Regions from separate parts of the Pseudomonas sihuiensis genome, predicted to be linked through region 2. Evidence: predicted binding sites of a transcription regulator. Region 2 holds the regulator's gene; each other region holds the start of a gene.
The links. Region 2 encodes FliA, which starts transcription of late flagellar genes. Its sites were predicted from a motif close to CTAAAGTTTNNNNNNNNNNNGCCGNTAA; they were not measured.
Positions count from the first base shown of each region.

Region 1 (2,266 bases), 260 kb from region 2:
CCATGCACCTTCTCGACAAACCGGTTGAAGGACCCGGCCAACTGGCCCAACTCGTCTTCACTGGTGACGGGCAGGCGGCGGGTCAGATCGCCCTCCCCCGCGGCGATATCGTCGAGGTTGGCCTTGATTTGCTGCAGCGGACGCAGGAAGGCGTTGCTCAGCCAGACACCTATCACGCCAAACACCAGCAGAAGGACCGCCGCCACTACCATGATGCTGGTGATGATGGTGCCGATGCGGCGGTCGATCTCGGCCTGTACTTCGGCGATCTGCGCCTCGATACCGTCGAGGTTGAGCGCGGTGCCAAGGGCCATGTCCCATTTGGGCAGGTAGTAGCTGTAGGCGAGCTTGGGCACCATTACCGATTCGTTACCCGGCAGCGGCGAGGAGTAGTTGACGAAGTAGCTGTTGTTCTTCGCCACGTTGACCAACTCGCGGTTGATGTACACACCGTTCGGGTCGCGCCGGTCGGCCAGGCTCTTGCCGACATCCACCGGGCTGTCGCCACGGAACAGGCGCACTACGTTGGAGTCGTGGCCGAAGAAGTAGCCGTCGGCGCCGTACTTGATCTTCGAGAGGATGGCGATGGCCTGTTCGCGACTGGCCATGTCGCCTTGCGCGGCGCCATCGTAGAGCCCCTTCACCGAGCCCAGTGCGATCTGGATGTAGTGCTCGAGCTCGCTGCGTTTCTCCTGCAGCAGACGCTCACGGGTCTCGGCCACTTCGTCAGCAGCCAGATTCTGCAACACCCTCGCCGCCGTTCCGCTGAGCACCAGCGCGAAGAGGATGACGGGAACCAGCGCAAGCAGGATTACCTTGGCTTTCAATGTCAGGCGCATTCTTATTGTCCTTGTGTGCGAAACCAAAAACGGGGCTACCGATATATCGGCAACCCCGTGGAAGAATTAAGCGACCCAAGGCGCCGAGAACTTAACCCGGCGTCTGTTCACGCCTTTACAGCAGCATAGCGGCGGCCCAACCGAACGCCAGCAGCGGCAGGTTGTAGTGCAGGAAGGTGGGTACCACGCTGTCCCAGATGTGGTTGTGCTGACCGTCGGCGTTCAACCCCGAGGTTGGCCCGAGCGTCGAGTCCGAGGCAGGTGAACCCGCGTCACCCAAGGCACCGGCCGTGCCGACGATGCAGACGATGGCCAGCGGGCTGAAACCCAGTTGCACGCCCAGCGGCACGAAGATCGCGGCGATGATCGGGATGGTCGAGAAGGAAGAGCCAATGCCCATGGTCACCAGCAGCCCGACCAGCAGCATCAGCAGCGCGCCAACGGCCTTGTTGTGGCCAATCAGGGCTGCAGAGCTATCGACCAGCGTCTTGACCTCACCGGTGGTCTTCATCACCTCGGCGAAACCTGCAGCGGCGATCATGATGAAGCCGATCATGGCCATCATCTTCATGCCCTCGGTAAACAGGCCGTCCGCTTCTTTCCAGCGCACCACGCCGGACACCGAGAAAATCACGAAACCGACCAGCGCACCGATGATCATCGAGTCCAGCCACAGCTGCACGACGAACGCCGCGGCGATGGCCAGCCCTGCCACCAGCAGGCTCAACGGGTTGTACTGCACGTCCACGCGCTCGGCCTGCGCGACCTTTTCCAGGTCATATACGCGCTTGCCGCGATAGCTGAACAGCACCGCCACGAGCAGACCGAAGAGCATGCCCAGTGCCGGAATGGCCATGGCCTGGGTGATGCTGATGCCCGTGACGTCGACACCAGACTTGGCGACATTGGCCAGCAGGATGTCGTTGAGGAAGATGCCGCCAAAACCCACCGGCAGGAACATGTACGGCGTGATCAGACCGAAGGTCAGCACGCAGGCGATCAAGCGACGGTCCAGTTGCAACTTGCTCAATACATAGAGCAGCGGCGGTACCAGCAACGGAATGAAGGCGATGTGAATCGGCAGCAGGTTCTGCGAGGAGATCGCCACCGCCAGCAGCAGCCCGATCAGCAGCCACTTCAGCGCACCACCGGCGCCTTCCTGCTGCTTGCCGACCAGCGCCAGAGCCTTGTCCGCCAGGGCGTGGGCCAGGCCCGCCTTGGCAATGGCAACGGCGAAAGCGCCCAGTAGCGCGTAAGACAGGGCAACGGTCGCCCCACCACCGAGCCCCTGGTTGAACGCCTTCAGCGTGCCCTCGACGCCCAGCCCACCCAGCAGCCCACCGGCCAGCGCACCAATGATCAGCGCCACGACCACGTGTACGCGACAGAGACTGAGGACCAGCATGATGCCGACCGCAGCGATTACA
Region 1 covers NZ_LT629797.1:1,644,709-1,646,974, forward strand. The annotation lists gene BLT86_RS07770 (methyl-accepting chemotaxis protein) at 1-839, opposite strand, end outside; gene BLT86_RS07775 (Na+/H+ antiporter family protein) at 955-2,266, opposite strand, start outside.
Region 1: a site for FliA is predicted at 883-910, ahead of BLT86_RS07770 (methyl-accepting chemotaxis protein). Genes of this name have one in related genera too.

Region 2 (2,266 bases):
GCTGCCGGTATCGGTGATGCGGTGGTCAGCTTCGTGCGTGCGGCGCAGGAGATCCTTGTGGTGGTCTGCGATGAGCCCACCTCGATTACCGATGCCTACGCGCTGATCAAACTGCTCAATCGCGATCACGGCATCAGCCGCTTCCGCGTACTGGCCAATATGGCCCACAGCCCGCAGGAAGGACGAAATCTCTTTGCTAAGCTGACCAAGGTGACGGATCGCTTCCTCGATGTCGCCCTGCAGTATGTCGGTGCCGTGCCCTACGATGAGTGTGTGCGCAAGGCCGTGCAAAAGCAGCGTGCTGTCTATGAAGCCTTCCCTCGATCCAAGTGCGCCCTGGCGTTCAAGGCGATAGCTCAGAAGGTAGATACCTGGCCGTTACCGGCCAATCCCCGTGGTCATCTGGAGTTTTTCGTCGAGCGTCTGGTGCAACAACCGACCGCAGACTCGGCCGTATGACAGCAGCCTCTGGACTTCGTATGTACAACAAGGCTCAGGCGCAGGACTCCCAGCACCAGCTGATCGAGCGCTATGCGCCGCTGGTCAAGCGCATCGCCTACCACCTGCTGGCTCGTCTGCCGGCCAGCGTGCAGGTCGATGATCTTATCCAGGCCGGCATGATCGGCCTGCTCGAAGCCTCACGCAAATACGACTCCAGCAAGGGTGCCAGTTTCGAGACCTTCGCCGGTATCCGTATTCGCGGCTCCATGCTCGACGAGGTGCGCAAGGGTGATTGGGCGCCGCGTTCGGTGCACCGCAACAGCCGTATGGTCAGCGATGCCATTCGTGTCGTTGAGGCAAGAACCGGGCGGGACGCTAAAGATCACGAGGTTGCGGCCGAACTCCAATTGAGTCTGGAGGATTACTACGGCATTCTTGGCGACACTTTGGGCAGCCGCCTGTTCAGTTTCGACGACCTGTTGCAGGACGGTGAGCATGGCGGGTTGCACGAAGACGCCGGACACACTCACCTCGAACCTTCGCGGGACCTCGAAGACGAACGCTTCCAGGCGGCCTTGGCCGATGCCATCGCCGGTTTGCCGGAGCGCGAACGTCTGGTGCTGGCGCTGTATTACGATGAAGAACTGAACTTGAAGGAAATCGGTGAAGTGCTGGGGGTTAGTGAGTCACGCGTGAGCCAGTTGCACAGCCAGTGCGCGGCGCGTTTGCGCTCGCGGCTGAGTGAATGGCGTGCTGGCTGAACGCGGCGTACTCGCAGGCGCAAAACGGTTTCACGATTAAAGGACGTAGTTGCAAGCGCAATACGTTTGGGACTGTACGGAGGTCGACTTGGACAAGAACATGAAAATCCTCATCGTTGACGATTTCTCGACGATGCGACGGATCATCAAGAACCTCTTGCGGGACTTGGGTTTCACCAACACCGCGGAAGCCGATGACGGCACCTCGGCGCTGCCGATGCTGCAAAGCGGTAGCTTCGACTTTCTGGTGACCGACTGGAACATGCCCGGCATGACCGGCATCGACCTGCTGCGCGCCGTACGTGCCGACGAGCGCCTCAAGCACCTGCCGGTGCTGATGGTGACCGCTGAAGCCAAGCGCGATCAGATCATCGAGGCGGCCCAGGCCGGTGTGAATGGCTACGTGGTCAAACCCTTCACCGCTCAGGTGTTGAAGGAAAAGATCGAGAAGATCTTCGAGCGGGTCAACGGCTGATGTCAGCCGCGAGGGTGCTATGGAACATGATGACTCCACGCTGGGTGACCTTGAGTCGACCCTGAAAAACAATGCCCGCGATCTGGTCGATAGCCTTGAGCAAGGTAATTTCGGCGCCGCGGTGCAACTGATCAACGAGCTGAACAAGGTCCGCGATCGCGGGCTGTATCACGAGGTCGGCAAACTGACCCGTGAACTGCACAACGCCATTGTCAATTTTCAGCTCGATCCGCGTATGCCGCATACCCAGGAGCTGTCGCAGATCGCCGACGCTACCGAGCGCCTGAACTACGTCGTGACCATGACCGAGAAGGCCGCCAACCGGACCATGGATCTGGTGGAGCAGAGTGCGCCGCTGGTCAACGACCTGAGCAATGAGGCACAGAGCCTGAGCGTCGAGTGGGGCCGTTTCATGCGTCGTGAAATTGGAGTAGACGGCTTTCGTGAACTGGCCAAGCGTGTCGAGCTGTTCCTCGCCCGCAGTGAACGAGATGGCGCCAAGCTCTCCGACCACCTCAACGGCATTCTGTTGGCTCAGGACTATCAGGACCTTACCGGCCAGGTGATCAAGCGTGTCACCCAACTGGTG
Region 2 covers NZ_LT629797.1:1,908,484-1,910,749, reverse strand. The annotation lists gene fleN (flagellar synthesis regulator FleN) at 1-459, shown strand, start outside; gene fliA (RNA polymerase sigma factor FliA) at 456-1,202, shown strand; gene BLT86_RS09000 (chemotaxis response regulator CheY) at 1,303-1,677, shown strand; gene BLT86_RS08995 (protein phosphatase CheZ) at 1,697-2,266, shown strand, end outside.

Region 3 (2,266 bases), 2.6 Mb from region 2:
GCACTTCCTGTTGCAGCTCACTCAGGGGGATCTGCAGGTAAAGTCCGGTAAGACGTTGCCAGCGCAGGCTGTGCGCGGTATCCCAGGCGTGGTGGGCGGATACTGCCAAACCGTTGGCCAGCAGCACGCAGTTGCTCGGATGGGTGAGCCAGTGGCGCAGGGGGATGTCGGCGTCGAGCATCTGCTGTTGATGCAGGGGATGCTCGTTGTCGCGAGCGATGTGCAGCGCCCGGACCAGTTGGCGACGATCACGCTCGAGCAGGCGGTAGCCGCGCACGATCCATTCTGGCAGTCGCCAGCGCTCGGCCAGTTTGACGCACAGCTGGATCAAGGTGACGCCGAGCAGCTCTTTCTCGACAGCAGCGGGCCGTTCGCCCTTGAGCAGCACGCGTTGCTCCCAGGCCTCGAACAGCTGCGGATGGGCGCACAGCAATGGCCAGATGGGTGAGAGAAACAGCAGGCTGCAGCCGTGCAGTTCATTCCACAAGCGCGCCAGGCGAGCACCGAACAGGCCACGAGCCTGTTGGCTGGCATGCTGACTGATCAGCAAAATCTGCTTGAATGCTAGAGGGATGTCACTTTCTGGCAGGGCAGGCGCCTGGCTGAGCAGGGCTTCGCAGCGGCTCAGGCCCAGGCGCGACAGCGCAGTTTCGACGCTCTCGGCTGGATCGCTGAGGCTGTTGCTCGATTGGTTTGCCTCGCGCAGTACCTGCAGGGCGAAAGAGGGGCTGGACTCTATCGCCTCGGCAATTTCGCGCCAGGTCCGGCGACTGTCTCCCAGGATGCGACGCAGGCGCAAATGCTGCTGCTGCTCGATAGGCAGTGGCAACTTGCCCAGATGTTGTACCCAGGCGTCCAGAGTGCGTGGCAGAGACTTTGACGTCGGCATATTGGCTCGAGTCGAACTGGCTTTTGACCATAACTGGCTATAGTCTGGCGTATAAGCTCCGATAATTAGAAGGGTTGTTTTTAATAACCCGTCCACTAGGCACTACAAGCGTTTACTCCATGGTAAAAATCTTAGGCATCATTGTCGTCTTTGGCTGTGTGCTCGGCGGGTTCATACTCTCGGGCGGGAAGTTCATGGCATTGGTCCACCCCTTCGAGGTTCTGATTATTGGCGGCGCGGCGCTGGGAGCATTCCTCCAGGCCAACCCCGGCAGCATGTTCATGCAGGTTTTCAAGAAATCGCTGAGCATGTTTGGCAGTCGCTTTACCCACGCTTATTACCTCGAAGTGCTCAAACTGCTGTACGAGATCCTCAACAAGAGTCGCCGCGAGGGCATGATGGCCATCGAGGCAGACGTCGAAGATCCCAACGCCAGTCCGATCTTCAGCAAGTATCCCGGTGTGCTCAAGGATGCGCGGATGACTGCGTTCATCTGCGATTACCTGCGCATCATGTCTTCCGGCAACATGGCGCCGCACGAACTCGAAGGCCTGTTCGACATGGAACTGGCCAGCCTCAAGGAGGAAGTGGAGCACCCGGCGCACGCCGTGGCCAAGGTCGCCGACGGCATGCCGGCCATGGGTATCGTCGCGGCCGTGCTGGGCATCGTGATCACCATGTCGATCCTGGCAGAAGCGGACAACGCGCAGATCGGTGAGAAGGTGGGTACTGCTCTGGTCGGTACCTTCCTCGGCATTCTCGCTTCCTACGGTTTCTTCGGCCCACTGTCGAACGCGCTGGAACATGACGCCAAGGAAGAGCTGAACCTTTACGAAGCGATCAAGGCGACCCTGGTCGCTTCAGCATCGGGCATGCCGCCGACCCTGGCCGTAGAGTTCGGGCGCAAGGTGCTGTATCCGGCGCATCGTCCGAGCTTCAGCGAGCTCGAACAGGCCATGCGCGGCAGCTAAGCCATGGAAAATAACCAACCCATCATCGTCAAGCGGGTCAAGAAGACCGCTGGCGGACACCATGGCGGTGCCTGGAAGATCGCTTTTGCCGACTTCGCAACCGCCATGATGGCGTTCTTCCTGGTCATGTGGCTGATGACATCGGCCACTCCGGAACAGAAGAAAGCCATTTCCGGCTATTTCCAGGACCCGATCGGTTTCACCGAGAGTGCCAGTCCATACGCCATCGACCTGGGCGGCACGCCTACGCCAGCGCCCGAGCGCACCCTTAATCCTGACATCTCCGAGACGCCGGAGAGTCAACCGGATGAGTCCGGCGTCAGCACCGATCAGATCGAAACCCTGGCTGAAAAGATGGAGCAGGAGCGTCTGGAACTGCTGTTGCAGGAGCTGCAGAACAAGGTCG
Region 3 covers NZ_LT629797.1:4,808,053-4,810,318, forward strand. The annotation lists gene BLT86_RS22520 (HDOD domain-containing protein) at 1-889, opposite strand, end outside; gene motA (flagellar motor stator protein MotA) at 1,009-1,860, shown strand; gene motB (flagellar motor protein MotB) at 1,864-2,266, shown strand, end outside.
Region 3: a site for FliA is predicted at 927-954, ahead of motA (flagellar motor stator protein MotA). Genes of this name have one in related genera too.